Regions from separate parts of the Comamonas sp. B-9 genome, predicted to be linked through region 1. Evidence: predicted binding sites of a transcription regulator. Region 1 holds the regulator's gene; the other holds the start of a gene.
What was found. The regulator NrdR, encoded in region 1, represses ribonucleotide reductase genes. The targets are predictions, from matches to a motif close to CACNANATNTNGTG.
Positions count from the first base shown of each region.

Region 2: a site for NrdR is predicted at 3,185-3,198, ahead of nrdA (class 1a ribonucleoside-diphosphate reductase subunit alpha). Genes of this name have one in related genera too.

Region 1 is NZ_KE148668.1:47,150-52,687, reverse strand. Features, by position in the region: partial or broken gene H928_RS32645 (hypothetical protein) at 1-146, opposite strand, end outside; gene H928_RS29600 (lytic transglycosylase domain-containing protein) at 1,355-2,329, shown strand; ZMP/ZTP riboswitch at 2,479-2,641, shown strand; gene glyA (serine hydroxymethyltransferase) at 2,699-3,943, shown strand; gene nrdR (transcriptional regulator NrdR) at 3,964-4,455, shown strand; gene aroC (chorismate synthase) at 4,534-5,538, opposite strand, start outside.
Region 2 is NZ_KE148643.1:20,848-30,776, forward strand. Features, by position in the region: gene nrdB (class Ia ribonucleoside-diphosphate reductase subunit beta) at 1-748, opposite strand, end outside; gene nrdA (class 1a ribonucleoside-diphosphate reductase subunit alpha) at 763-3,024, opposite strand; gene H928_RS31750 (hypothetical protein) at 3,234-3,428, shown strand; tRNA gene H928_RS0119750 (tRNA-Pro) at 3,522-3,598, opposite strand; tRNA gene H928_RS0119755 (tRNA-Pro) at 3,886-3,962, opposite strand; gene infA (translation initiation factor IF-1) at 4,045-4,296, opposite strand; gene H928_RS28870 (EVE domain-containing protein) at 4,751-5,233, shown strand; gene H928_RS0119770 (DUF2322 family protein) at 5,374-5,688, shown strand; gene H928_RS28875 (glutamine amidotransferase) at 5,661-6,443, opposite strand; gene H928_RS0119780 (YbdK family carboxylate-amine ligase) at 6,538-7,650, opposite strand; gene H928_RS0119785 (cation:proton antiporter) at 7,640-8,947, opposite strand; gene H928_RS0119790 (bile acid:sodium symporter family protein) at 9,692-9,929, shown strand, end outside.

The DNA.
Region 1 (5,538 bases):
TTCTCTCCCTGGGTGCGCAGCAGCCAGGGCAGCAGCAGCCACGACAGCGCCCACAGCAGCAGCAGCGCCAGCAGGCACCATCCCAGCCGGCGCAACCAGCGCATCGCGACGACCTTTTTCTTGTTTGTTTCTTGCGTTTCGCTCACGGCGATGATCCTCACTCAGAGTCAGTACGGCCCACCCCATGGTATCCATGGCTGCGATGGCAGGCCCAAGATCCATTGTGCACAAATAAGCCGCTGTGGCGGCGCTGGCTTAGCACACAAAAGCGGCATCTGTCGCTGGTTCACAATCGTTCAAATCCTGCAGGCTGCCCCAGGAAACGGTGTGCCTCTATATATAGAGGAAAAACGCAGTTTCTATGGCGGCACCCCCTGCGGTAGCGGCACGGCCATGGTCGAAAGCAGCAGGGGGCGATGCCGCGATGCATGGATCCAACAGCCGGATCGGGCATCCGCCCGTCCGCCCTCCTCGAACACCGCGATGCTTTTCACACTGCGGCATGCCAAACCGCAGCGTGGAGCCGCAAAAACACAACGCCAGGCCCTGCTTTTTTGCGTCCACCGATATTTTACCCAGGTATAAATGCCAAAAACCTGATGTAGCCATGGGTTATTGGCTGGTTTATCCTGGTTTTTATACAGTTTTTTGGCCTTTTCATGTGAAATTTGTGTAGGCGCAGATGACCGCATGATGACCAAGACCTGCCCGCCCAAATCAGGCCAGCGTTTTGCGCGGCCCGCAACGGTTCTGTGCGCCTATGCGCAGGCGGCACCCAGGCACCGCCCTGGGCTGCAAAAGCGCAAATGGGGCTGCGCGCTACACCAAAAATAGAGCACAACAGCCGCGCAGCATTTGATAAAGATTGACTTTTTGCTGCATCCTTTATATCAATCAATGTATTTAAAAGATTAAATACAAGCTATTGAACCCATAAAACCGGGTCCCCGACAGGGCACCGATCCGGTGCTTTTTCTGCCTGCCATCCCCGCTGCAGGGCTGGCTGCCGCCCCTGCCCGGATCCGGCCCTGCAGCAGCCCGCTATACACGTTTTTTTATTACTTTTTTTTCTCATTTTCCAATTCAATAGTGTTGACTGAGTATTAAGCAAGCTTCTAGAATTCAGCCCATTGCATTGATTGCTGATTTTTTAGTCAACACCCCTCACGGTGTTTTGATCGTAGCCCCTGACACGCAAGAGCGTGCTTGAAACGACAAAGGGCCGTCTGCAACGCAGACAGCCTGCCGGAGACCACACAGGACAGTGTGGCTCCACCCTGCCAGACCCCAGCCCGGTGCACTATCCGCCGGGCTATTTGTTGGAGGTGGCGGGACTTAGAAAGGAAAAATCCCTATGACGGCTCCCGCGCAAGTGGATGCCGGTGCGCGCTCATTGAGCGCCACCATCAGCCGTGGTCTGATGACCATGGCACACAACAGTTTTGCTTTGATTGGTCTGGTGGTGGCGTTCTGCGCCCTCACCCTGGTGTCGCGCGACGACCTGCGCCACGCCGGCGAGGCGCAATTGCGCAGCTGGCTGCAGGCCCGCACGCATGCGCCAACCGTTGATCTGGCAGGTGCCGATGCCGATGCATCCACTGGCGACGATGCCGCCATGGTGGCGGCCGTGGACCGTGCCACCGCCAGCAACCCCCAGCAATTGCCCCGCAACCAAGCCAATGTGGCCTATTGGCTGGCCAAGAAATACCGCGTAGCGCCAGAGCCCCTGGCCGTGCTCGTCTCCGAAGCCTACCTGGTGGGCAAGGAAACCAAGCTGGACCCCACCCTGATCCTGGCGATCATGGCTGTGGAGTCGAGCTTCAACCCCTTTGCCCAAAGCTCGGTGGGTGCGCAAGGCCTGATGCAGGTGATGACCAAGATCCACACCGACAAGTACGAGCACTTCGGCGGCCACTTTGCGGCCTTTGACCCGGTGACCAACCTGCGCGTGGGTGTCAAGGTGCTGCAAGAATGCATTGAGCGCGCCGGCTCGCTCGAAGGCGGCCTCAAATACTATGTGGGCGCTGCCAACCTGCCGACCGACGGTGGCTACGCCGCCAAGGTGATGGCCGAGCACTTCCGCATCAAGCAAGTGGCCGAAGGCCGCAGCAACACGCCCAAGGCACCGGTGGCCCCCGCTGCCAAGCCTTCGCTGTCGGCCCAGGCGGATACGCCCGCCGCAGCCGGCACCGTGGCCGACAAGGCCAAGGCCGCCAGCAACAGCGCAGCTGCAGGCAACGCTTCTGAAACCGTGGCCCTGGCCGACAAGCAAGCCGCGCTGCCAGCAGCGGCCAAGGCCGAGGCCACCGCCGTGGCCATGGGTTCCTGACCAGCCCCTCCGGCTCATCGCCCTCTTCGCACAAGCACCCAGCCGGGTGCTTTTGTTTTTTCTGGCCCTGGCACAGCTTCCCGGAACCGGTTTTTATCCAGACGTGGCGATAAACCCATTGCCCCAGGCCGGTGCAGCTCGGCTACACTAGCCGGGTACGCGACTGGCGATAGACATCTGTATGACCGGATTGTTGACGTGGAATGCAGGCCCGGCCTGCAGCAACCACCGGGGAGCGTACCGTGCAGTGCCAGGGCGAGCGCATCGCCCCCCGCACCCGCCACGTGTTAGCCGTGCGCCTGGGCAGCCCCTGTTTTCGCCAACCTCACTGTTGGCAGGCAGGGCTCACTTCTGACTCCAACGACCGCCATGTACCAACGTAACATCCTTGTCGAACAGACCGACGCAGAACTCTTTGCGGCCATCCAGGCCGAAAACCAGCGCCAAGAGCAGCACATCGAGCTGATCGCCAGCGAAAACTATGCCTCCCCCGCCGTGATGTGGGCCCAGGGCACCCAGCTGACCAACAAGTACGCCGAAGGCTACCCCGGCAAGCGCTACTACGGCGGCTGCGAATTTGTCGATATCGCCGAGCAGCTGGCCATCGACCGCGTCAAGCAACTGTTCGGCGCCGATGCTGCCAATGTGCAACCCCATTGCGGCGCATCGGCCAATGAAGCGGTTTTCCTGGCTTTCCTCAAGCCCGGCGACACCATCATGGGCATGAGCCTGGCCGAAGGCGGTCACCTGACCCATGGCATGCCGCTCAATATCTCCGGCAAGTGGTTCAACGTCGTCTCCTACGGCCTGAACGAGAAGGAAGAGCTGGACTACGACGCCATGGAAAAGAAGGCGCACGAGACCAAGCCCAAGCTGATCATCGCCGGCGCATCGGCCTACTCGCTGGAAATCGACTTTGCCCGCTTTGCCAAGGTGGCCAAGGATGTGGGCGCGATCTTTATGGTCGACATGGCCCACTACGCCGGTCTGATCGCCGCTGGCGAATACCCCAACCCTGTGCCCCACGCCGACGTGGTGACCACGACCACCCACAAGAGCCTGCGCGGCCCCCGTGGCGGCGTGATCCTGATGAAGGCCGAGCACGAAAAGGCCATCAACTCGGCCGTGTTCCCCGGCCTGCAAGGCGGCCCGCTGATGCACGTGATCGCAGCCAAGGCCGTGGCCTTCAAGGAAGCGCTGACGCCTGAGTTCAAGCAGTACGCCCAGCAGGTCAAGACCAACGCCCGCATCGTGGCCGAGACCCTGACCGAGCGCGGCCTGCGCATCATCTCCGGCGGCACCCAAAGCCACGTGATGCTGGTGGACCTGCGCGCCAAGGGCATCACCGGCAAGGAAGCCGAAGCCGTGCTGGGCGCTGCCCATATGACGATCAACAAGAACTCCATCCCCAACGACCCGGAAAAGCCGATGGTCACCAGCGGTATCCGTATCGGTACGCCCGCGATGACCACCCGTGGTTTCAAGGACGAAGAGGCGCGCCTCACGGCCAACCTGATCGCCGATGTGCTGGACAACCCACGGGACGAGGCCAACATCGCTGCCGTGCGCGCCAAGGTCAACGCCCTGACCGCACGCTTCCCCGTCTACCGCTGATCTGACCTGCGCCCGCGCCTATGAAATGCCCCTTCTGCAGCCATCCCGATACCCAGGTGGTGGAGACCCGTGTTGCAGAAGACGGCGGCTTTGTACGGCGCAGGCGCCAGTGCGGCAACTGCGAAAAGCGCTTCACCACCTATGAACGGCCCGAAGTCAGCCTGCCGGTCATCGTCAAAAAGGACGGCCGGCGCATCGACTACGACCGCAGCAAGCTGCGCGGCTCATTCAGCCTGGCGCTGCGCAAGCGCCCGGTTCCCATCGACAAGGTGGACCTGGCGCTCGAGCATGTCGAGGACAAGCTACGCACCCTGGGTGCGCGTGAGGTGCAGACGCATTTGATCGGCGAGCTGGTCATGGCCGAGCTGCAAAAGCTCGACAAGGTGGCCTACATCCGCTATGCCAGCGTCTATCGCAGCTTCGAGGACATTGACCAGTTCAAGTCCATCGTCGACGAAGTAACGACCCCGCCGCCCGAGCCCAAGAAAGACAGCGCCCGTAAAAAGGACTGAGGCACAAAAAAATGCGAACCCCTGGGTTCGCATTTTTCTTTGGGGGCCAGCCACCGAGCCGGCCCGGGCTGCGCCTCGTCAGGCTCGCGGCGCCTCGGCGGCAATCGGGCCCACGGCCTGCACCACATCGCTGTTCTGGGCGCGGTGGCGTAGCGCATGGTCCATCAGCACCATGGCCAGCAAGGCCTCGGCAATCGGTGCGGCGCGGATGCCCACGCAGGGGTCGTGCCGGCCCTTGGTGATGACCTCGGTGCTCTTGCCCTCGGTATCGATGGACTCGCGCGGGCTGATGATCGAGCTGGTGGGCTTGATGGCGATGCGGATCTCGATGTCCTGGCCGGTGCTGATGCCGCCCAGAATGCCGCCGGCATTGTTGCTGCGAAAGCCCTGGGGGCTGAGCGAGTCGCCATGCGTGGTGCCGCGCTGGGCCACGCTGTCAAAACCGGCACCAATCTCGACGGCCTTGACGGCATTGAGCCCCATCATTGCGTAGGCGATGTCGGCATCGAGTTTGTCGTACAGCGGCTCGCCCAGGCCCACGGGTACGCCGCTGGCCTGCACGCGGATCAGCGCGCCGCAGGAGTCGCCCGCCTTGCGTAGCGCATCCATATAGTCTTCATAGCGGGTCACATCGGCCACCGGCGCAAAAAACGGGTTGTTGGGCACATGGGCCCAGTCCTCAAAAGGCAGGGCCACCTCGCCCACCTGCAGCATGCAGGCGCGGAACGCGGTACCGAACTTCTCTTTGAGCCACTTTTTGGCCACGGCGCCAGCGGCCACCGTGGGCGCCGTCAGGCGGGCCGAGGAGCGGCCGCCACCACGCGGATCGCGGATGCCGTACTTGTGCCAGTAAGCATAGTCGGCATGGCCCGGGCGAAAGCTCTGCGCAATATTGGAATAGTCCTTGCTGCGCTGGTCGGTATTGCGGATCAGCAGCGCAATCGGCGTGCCCGTGGTCTTGCCCTCGTAGACGCCCGAGAGGATCTCCACGCTGTCTGGCTCATTGCGCTGGGTGACAAACTTGCTGGTGCCGGGGCGGCGGCGGTCCAGGTCCTGCTGGATATCTGCCTCGCTCAACGCCAT
Region 2 (9,929 bases), on a different contig from region 1:
GCAAGTGCTGGGTACCGGTCAGGTGCAGCGCCTCATCGCGGGCAATCAGGCGGATGATCTTGGCATTGCCCTCCATCAGCTTGCGCTCGGCAAACGCGAAGGAGCAGGCAAAGCTCACATAAAAGCGGATGGCCTCCAGAATGTTCACATTCATCAGGCACAGGTACATCTTCTTCTTGAGCTGGTACACATCAATCTGGTGCACCACGCCATTGATCGTGTGGCTGCCTGCGCCCAGCTGGGCGTGCAGCATGGCATCACGGATCAGGTCATCATAGTAGGACGAGATATCGCCCGCACGCAGCTTGATGCTCTCGTTGCGCATGATGTCGTCAAAGATCACCGAAGGATCGTTGACGATGTTGCGCAGGATGTGCGTGTAGGAGCGCGAGTGGATGGTCTCGGAGAACGCCCAGGTCTCGATCCAGGTCTCCAGCTCGGGCAGCGACACCAGCGGCAGGAAGGCCATGTTGGGGCTGCGGCCCTGGATGGAGTCGAGCAGCGTCTGGTACTTCAGGTTGCTGATGAAGATGTGCTTTTCGTGGTCGGGCAGGTTCTGGTAGTCGATCCGGTCCTGCGTGATGTCTACTTCCTCAGGGCGCCAGAAAAACGAGAGCTGCTTTTCGATCAGCTTCTCGAAGATCGGGTACTTCTGCTGGTCGTAGCGGGCGACATTGACCGAATTGCCAAAGAACATCGGTTCCTTGAGCTGGTCATTGTCGACCTTGGAGAAGGTGCTGTATGCCATCGCCTTCTCTCCGCTTAGATCTTGCAGGCGCCGCTGGCGCAGTCGTCTTCTGCGGCTGCGCCCTGCATGTCTTCGGCACCGTCACGGGTGTTGTGGTAGTACAGGGTCTTGACACCAAACTTGTAGGCCTGCAGCAGGTCCTTGAGCAGTTGCTGCATCGGCACCTTGCCATCGGTAAAGCGCTGTGGGTCGTAGTTGGTGTTGGCCGAGATGGACTGGTCGACGAACTTCTGCATCAGGCCTACGAGCTTCAAGTAGCCATCGTTGTTGGGCATTTGCCAGAGCAGCTCGTACTGGCCCTTCAGGCGATCGATCTCCGGCACCACCTGGCGCAGGATGCCGTCCTTGGACTGCTTGACCGACACAAATCCACGTGGAGGCTCGATGCCATTGGTCGCGTTGGCGATCTGGCTGGAGGTCTCGGATGGCATCAGCGCCGTCAAGGTCGAGTTGCGCAGGCCGTGGGTCTTGATCTCGGCGCGCAGGGTTTCCCAGTCCAGGTGCAGGGGCTCATCGGTCAGCGCGTCGATGTCCTTCTTGTAGGTGTCGATCGGCAGGATGCCGGCCGCGTAGTTGGTCTCGGCAAAAGCGGTGCAAGGGCCGAACTCGCGCGACAGCTGCACCGAGGCCTTCAGCAGGTAGTACTGGATGGCTTCGAAGGTACGGTGGGTCAGGCCATTGGCCGAACCGTCGGAGTAGCGCACGCCGTTCTTGGCCAGGTAGTAGGCGTAGTTGATCACGCCCACGCCCAGCGAGCGGCGCTTTTCGGTCGCAATGCGGGCGGCGGCCACCGGGTAGTCCTGGTAGTCCAGCAGCGCATCGAGTGCACGCACGATCAGGTCGGCCAGCTCTTCGAGCTCGTCGGTCGATTCGAGCGCGCCCAGGTTGAAGGCGGACAGGGTGCACAGCGCAATTTCGCCGTTCTCGTCCTTGATGTCTTCGAGCGGGCTGGTGGGCAGCAGGATTTCCATGCACAGGTTCGACTGGCGCACGGGAGCGACGGCCGGGTTGAACGGGCTGTGGGTGTTGCAATGGTCCACGTTCTGGATGTAGATACGGCCGGTGCTGGCGCGCTCTTGCATCATCAGCGAGAACAGCTCCACCGCTGGCAGGGTGCGCTTGCGGATGGATTCGTCGGCCTCGTACTTGACGTACAGCTCTTCGAACTTGTTCTGGTCAGCAAAGAAGGCCTCGTACAGACCGGGCACATCATGGGGCGAGAACAGGCTGATGCTCTGGCCCTTGATCAGGCGCTGGTAGAGCATGCGGTTGATCTGGATACCGTAGTCCAGATGGCGGATGCGGTTTTCCTCGACGCCACGGTTGTTCTTGAGCACCAGCAGCGACTCGGCTTCCAGGTGCCACAGCGGGTAGAACAAGGTGGCGGCACCACCGCGCACGCCGCCCTGCGAGCAGGACTTGACGGCCGACTGGAACATCTTGAAGAAAGGCAGGCAGCCGGTGTGCTGCGCCTCGCCGCCCCGGATCTCGCTGCCCAGCGCGCGGATGCGGCCGCCGTTGATGCCGATACCGGCGCGCTGCGAGACGTACTTCACAATCGCGCTGGTGGTGGCGTTGATGCTGTCGAGGCTGTCATCGCACTCGATCAGCACGCAGGAGCTGAACTGGCGCAGCGGTGTGCGCACGCCCGACATGATGGGCGTGGGCAGCGAAATCTTGAAGCGCGAGACGGCGTCATAGAAGCGCTTGATGTACTGCAGACGGCGGTCGGCCGGGTACTTGGCAAACAGGCTCATCGCCACCAGCACGTAGAGGATCTGCGGGCTTTCGTAGATGCGCTTGGTCACCCGGTTTTGCACCAGGTACTTGCCTTCGAGCTGCTTGACGGCTGCGTAGGAGAAGTCCATATCGCGCCAGTGGTCGATGAAAGCATTGATCTCGTCGTACTCTTCGCGGCTGTAGTCGGCCAGCAGGTGCGGGTCGTACTTCTTGAGCTCGGTGAGCTTTTGCACATGGTCGTACAGGTGCGGCGGCTCGAACTGGCCAAAGGCGATCTTGCGCAGGTGGAAGATCGCCAGGCGCGCTGCCACGTACTGGTAGTCCGGTGCGTCTTCGGAGATCAGGTCGGCCGCAGACTTGATGATGGTTTCATGGATCGCATCGGTGCGGATGCCGTCATAAAACTGGATATGCGACTGCAGCTCGATCTGTGAGACCGACACATTGCTCAGGCCTTTGGCCGCCCAGTCAATCACCCGGTGGATTTTGTCGAGGTCGATAGGCTCAACGCGACCGTCACGCTTGGTGACTCTCATAGTGCTTGTCTGGTTCATTTGCGATGTTTCTAATGGGATAAAAAACGCAGGACCACGGGCGCAAGACGCGGCAGTCCCGCGCCAAAACGCGCCAGGCATGGCTGGCGCGTTTTGGCTGGCGCGAGACCAGCATCAATAAACCTGTGGGGGAAGCGGTGGACACTACATATGGTGTCTATGGGCTTGAGTGTACGCTACCTGTAGCGTTCTTGGCAGCAGAAAATCAGGCCCGATTTCTGCTAGGCACTGGCTGTTTCAGCGAAGAATGCAGCAAAATCAACGCGCAGGGAGCCGGTAAATATATGTATCCGGGTGGGCACATTCCCGGTGATGAAGAGGGGCATCATCCCCCCATGTTGATGGCGATCACCATCTGGTTGATTGCCTGGCTCATCAAGCCATAGACCAAGCTGAATGGCGGGCGGTACTTCGCCCTTTTGCAGCACCGCCCAAACGAAAAACCTGCTGCACTTGCGTGCAACAGGTTTCGATAAGGATGGTCGGAGCGGTGGGATTCGAACTCACGACCCTCTGCTCCCAAAGCAGATGCGCTACCAGGCTGCGCTACGCTCCGACTAAGCCGTTATTGTATATCGAGCCGGAGCCACTTCCGGCGAAAAATGATTACTTTGACAACTTTTCATCTGCCGGGGCGGTTGGCGAGACAGCCGCCCTGCCCGCTGCGCAGCAAAAACGAGAGGGCCGCGCCAAGCGCCATGCATGAAGCAGAATGTGAAAGATGGTTGCCAAAGATGCTTGCCGGCACTCCATCTGAATAAACCGCGCGATATCGCAAATTGCCAAGAATCGCCAAAACAAAAAAACCTGCTGCATTTGCATGCAACAGGTTTTTAAATGGAATGGTCGGAGCGGCGGGGTTCGAACTCGCGACCCTCTGCTCCCAAAGCAGATGCGCTACCAGGCTGCGCTACGCTCCGACTAAGCCGTTATTGTAACCAGGGTTTTGGCAGCTGCATTTCGTATTTGACGATTTTTTTACAGCGGCCTCCACCCATGCGGTTAACGTTGTTGGGTCGGTGCCGGGCCGCGGCCAGGCAGGTGACGGAAAGTGATGCGGCCCTTGCTCAGATCGTAGGGCGACATCTCCAGCGACACCTTGTCACCGGCCAGAATGCGAATGTGGTGCTTGCGCATTTTGCCGCCTGTGTAAGCGATCAGCTCGTGGCCGTTGTCCAGCTTCACGCGAAAGCGCGAATCGGGCAGCACTTCGGTCACGGAGCCCTGCATCTCAATCAGTTCTTCTTTAGCCATATAAGTCGACGAATCCTTGTCTAGTGGTGCATGTGCGAAACCGGTTCGCCATGCTGTTCTCAGTGCCACCAACAAGCGGTGGCTCTCTCCATGGTTCGGGAGGGCCATGCCAACTCTCGCCACCCAAGGGGCAAGGGTCTGCAAGGCAACCAAGCGGATATCTGCCAGCCCGACAACGGGGCGCAACAGCCAGCATCCCACACAATATTGACGGCGCAGCTGCCAGGGCAGCGAGCGCCTCCAAGCTATAAAAGCTTGCAAAGCTCTCTATTGTACTATGTTGCCGCCAATTCCGCTGTGGCTTGTCTCGTATAAACGCCGCCGGTGATCCGCAGGCCCGCATGGCTGTGCTGGCAGCAGCAGCGCCGGCGCATCGTTTAGCATGGCGCATGCATGCGCGGCTGGCTCCAGGCCGTGCCACCCAATGGCTCCCTCTCCTTCACCAACAAACACCATGAACGCTGCATCCCCCCGCTACTGGCTGATGAAAAACGAGCCGGACGAATATGGGATCGACCATGCGCTCAGCGCCCCTGATGCCACCATTGCCTGGGATGGGGTGCGCAATTACCAGGCGCGCAATTTCATGCGCGATGACATGCAGGTGGGTGACGGTGTGCTGTACTGGCATTCGAGCTGCGCCGAGCCCGGTATTTACGGCATCGCCCGCATTGCAGGCCGGCTGCGGCCCGATTCCAGCCAGTTTGACCCGCAGTCCAAATACTATGACCCCAAGTCCAAGCCGGAGGCCCCGCGCTGGTTGATGCTCGATGTGCAGGCACTGCGCAAGATCAAGCCCATCTCGGTGGCTGCATTGCGCCAGTACCCCGAGCTGCAAGACATGCGCGTGCTGCAAAAAGGCAATCGCCTGTCGATCACGCCGGTGGACGAGGCGCATTGGCGCTTTATCATGGACCTGGTCAAGGCCCAGGGCTAATGCGCGCGAGGAGCGCTGCCAGCACCGCCCTGCCCCCGTTGGCGGCAAGCGCTGTTGCATAATACAAAACCCGTGAGCTGCCCATGCAATAAGCACCGGCAGCTATTTTTTTGATACCACCTTTGCGCCCAGGAATCCCCATGGCTTTTGCTGACAACCTCCAGTCCCTGCCCTCCATCGACCATATCGCCGAGCTGCAACTGATCGATGCCGAAGGCCAAGTTGCAGCCACCATTCCCAATGCCCCCGGCAAGGCGGGTTCGGCCAAGGTCTACAACGCACTGGCCGCCAAGCATGGCGGCATCAATGTGGCAGCGGCCGAAGAAGGCCTCACGATCTTTGCCGAGCACACGGACGACGCCAAGGCCCGCCCCGGCGCGCACCCCAATATCGACCGCCTGCTGGAGGTGATCGCCTCCGGCAAGGGCTATACCGTCAAGATCGTCTCGGCCTGAGGCACCTGGGCCGCTTGCAGTGCCAGCGCAGCTGCTGGCTGGCTGGCATAGGCGGCCACAAAGCGCTGCAGCATCTGCTGGGGCACGGGCGTGTCGCTCAGCTGCTCCAGCATCGCCGCCGGCTCAAAACCTTCAGATTGCAGCACCTGCGCGCGCAGCTCGATGCAGGCGGCAGCCACCGTTTGGCTGAACTCCGGATGGAACTGGGTGGACACCGCATGGGGCCCATAGCGCACGACCTGGTGCGGATCATGGGCCGAGCGGGCCAGTACCCGGGCGCCGGGCGGCAGCTCCAGCACCGTCTGCATATGGGTCAGGTTGGCTTTGAAATGCGGGCCTGAGCCGACCAGCAAGGCCTCGTGCTCTGCGCCTGGCAGCAGATCAATATCCAGGCAACCCATCTCGCGGCCTTGCGGGTGGTAATCCACCCGGCCACCCAGCGCATGGGCCATCAGCTGGTGCCCGTAACAAATGCCAAAGAGCGGCATGTCACGCGCCATCGCCTCCCGTATCCATTGGGCGGTCGCCTCGCTCCAGGGCAGCAGGTCCGTCACCATCGCCCAGGAGCCGGTGATGATCGCGGCGCTGTGTGCATCATGCGGCGGCAAGGCCTCGCCCTCGAACACCCGCACCACCTTGAAGGCGGGCCCAGCGGCGAGGACGGTGGAAAACCACAGCGGCAAATCGCCGACCTGGGCACGGATATCGTCGGGCGGTGTGCCGACCTGGATGAGCAGCAGAGATTTTTCAGACACGGTTGAAGGCATAAAGAATGGCTGGCCCATGCACTGTAATGCAGGCCAGCCCCGGATGGCCTTCAAGCCGGTGGATTTAATGGGCAGTTTTGCGTCAATATCGGAAGCGCAAGGTCGACTGGCGCACCACCTCAGGGAGCTGCTGGGCCTGCGCGTAGGCTTCGCGCAAGCGGCTCGCATCGTTGACGCCTTCGTTGACGGTCTTGCGCAGCTGCTGCAAGGCCTCCTTGCTGTTCTCCGGCACATAGGACTGGATACGCTGCAAGGTGAGCAAGATATGCTCGCGCAACCCAAAGGATTCGCTGGTCGCCGGGTCCACATAGGCGCCTTCGAGTCCAAAACGGCAGGCCTGGAAGCGGTTGTAGGTGTAGACCAGGTAATCGTCCTCACTGGGCTCGAACGGCTCCTCGGCCAGGAACCAGGCGCCCAGCGCCTGCACATAGGCAGCCAGCGCCACGGCGCGCTCGATGGACAGCGGCGTGTCAAACACCCGCACCTCCACCGTGCCAAACTCGGGCTTGGGCCGGATATCCCAGTAGAAGTCCTTCATGCTGTGGATCACGCCGGTGGCAGTCATCTTGTCGTAGTAGCGCTCAAAGTCCTCCCAGTGCAGCGCAAACGGCGCCCGGCCCGAGAGCGGAAACGCAAACACCGAATTGAGCCGGGCAGAATCAAAGGCCGTGTCCTGCCCCTGCACAAAGGGGCTGGAGGCCGACAGCGCAATAAAGTGCGGGATATAGCGCGAGAGCCGGTGCAGCATCATCAAGGCCGCATCGGCCCCGGGGCAGCCCACATGCACATGCTGGCCAAAGATGGTGAACTGCTTGGTGAGGTAGCCGTAGAGCGCGGTGATCTCCTTGAAGCGCGGCTTGTTGTAGATGCGCTGCTGGTGCCACTGCTGAAACGGGTGCGTGCCGCCGCCGGCCAGCGCAATATTGAGTTTGTCTGCGGCCTTGACCAGCGCGTCGCGCGTGACGCTCAGCTGCTGGTACGCATCCTGGGCGTCGGTGCAGATGCCGGTCGATATCTCGATCATGCTGGTGGTCACCTCGGGCACGATGGAGCCGGGCACCTGCGCGTTTTTCAGCAGGGCCAGCATATCGGGGGCATAGGGCGTCAGGTCATAGTGGTTGGTGTTGACCAGCTGCAGCTCCAGCTCGACGCCGAGCGTCAAGGCCTCGGACTGGTGGAAGGCTTCAAGCGTCATGGCGTTTCTCCTTGCTGGTGAGGGCGGACAGGCCGATACCGCGGTGCGCCTCGCCACTGCGCCACAAAGCGAGCGAGGCCAGCAGCACGCCGATCACCTCGCACAGCACAATCATCGGCAGCGCGATGGACGACACGCTCACTGCCACTTCCGGGTTGATGGATGCCCATTGCGCCACCTGGGCCGAGGCCAGCAGCAAGGCGAGACCTGAGCTGGGCGACTGCGCGCAGGCCACCGGCCACTGGCGCAACCAGCCAATGCCGGTGCCCGCACCCAAGAGCAGCACGCCGCCCATCTTGCCCACCAGCCGCGCCAGGCTGACGGCAGCGACCAGGCTGATCAGCGCCGCGCTGGGTGCAATCTGGCCGGCCATGCTGGCCACCAGCACAAACATCAGCAAATTGAGCATGGTGTTGCCGGCCATAAAGGCCGAGGGCCAGACCATGGGCTTGGGGCTCAGGTTGCGCAGCATCACCCCGGCCAGCACAAAGCCCAGCGCGGCCGACCCGCCCAGGCGTTCAGCCATCAGGCTGGCCGCCACCAAGACCGCAATCATGTAGAGCGCGGTGGAATCGCTGCGCGAGGATTGCCAGCGCAGCACCGGCCACAGCGCGGCGGTGGTCAGCAGTGCCCACAGCAGGGTCAAACCCAGGCTCCACAGCAGATGGCCCATGCCGGCTGCCGTCAGCACCAGGCCCGATTGGGCATCGGTGCCGGCGACGGGCGACCAGGCCACGGTGACCACGAGGCCCAGCACCAGCGCATACATGCAGCCCAAGGTGGCCATCAGCAAGCTGCGGTCGGTCACGGCGCCGCTGGAGCGCAGATCGGCCGAGATGCGCAGCAGCACCGATGGCGAGGCGGCCATGGCCACCACGCCCACCCCCAGCGACACGGCCCAGCCCATGCCCAGCAGTTGCAAGGTGGCGGTGACCAGCACCAGCGCAGCCAGCGATTCGACCAGGCTTTGCAACAGCAAAAATGGCTGTCGCACCAGCCATTTCAGGGAGATTTGCGAGGCCGCAATCAGCATGCTGGTGCCCACTGCCGTGTGCAGCAGCACCTGGGTGTTGCCCTGCAGCGGCCAGGGCAGATCGCCAAAGCCCAGCCAGCCAGCGAGCAGGCCCACCACGGTATAGCCCAGCATGCGCGGAAAACCGGTGAGTCGGAAAACTGCGTGCCCGGCGAGTGCGGCAGCTGCAACCAGCACGCACCAACTCATCAAGGGGCCCACACTGTGTTCAAGCCAGCCGCCGATCTGCGGCAGCGGCATGGAAGATGCTGCTTGGGGTGGCATATCTGCACCCTCCTCCAAAAAAGTGTGTCCAGCGCGCAGGCCGCCTGGCACAAAGCTATAGATGGTCTGGCAGTGCCGCTCTGTGGGGGACCAGCTTTGACAGCCAGTTCAGGGCGCGCATTGCGAGACGGGGGATGCAGCCGCACGGTGCCCAGGCACCTTGTTGCAGTTATGCATCAGATCGTTAACCAATCTCAACAACTCTACTGGATGATCTACCGATTGCCACCACAGCATGCCGGCGCTGGGCACAAAAAGCCTGCAGTCCTACAATACAGGCCGCGTGAGCCGCTCTTTTTACCAGGCTGGTGCGCCAAGCACCCAGCCCCGCATTGGCGCCCAAGCGTGCTATTTGGAACGTAGCATGCGGTGGGTACAAAAGATGCCAGCATTCCATCGTTCAGCTGCACTGGCAAGCCCGGTGCCTGCACCTGCCCCAGCACCGCCAGGCCTTGCGCACCTATATCCGACTGCGCCGTGATGCCACCGGCCGCTCGCCCCAACCAGTTGCAGCCGTAACCGTATGATCGCGGCTCTGATGCGGCCAGCCACAAGCTCCCAGCGCCTGCCCGCTACCCACCGGTAGCGCCGCGTTCACCGCCCTTTTGCTGCCCCGGACCGCTATCCCCTGCCCGGCCAGCACCGCCGCGGCCACGCATCAACCACTCCCTGCTTTTTAGCCCCTGTGCATCCGGCTTTGTCCCTCTGCGCAGTCTGGGGCCCGTTTTTGGTCTGGATATTTCCGTGCTTGCCTTGTTGACCCGTCTTTTCCCCGTCTGGGCGGCTGTGATGGCGCTGATCGCCTACAGCGCGCCTTCGGCTTTCCTGGGCTTCAAGCCCCACATCGCCCAGCTGCTGATGCTGATCATGTTTGCGATGGGCGTAACCCTGCGCGTGGCCGATTTCAGCCGCGTGCTGCAGCGCCCGGCCCCGATTGCAGCCGGCCTCTTCCTGCACTACCTCATCATGCCGCTGGCCGCCT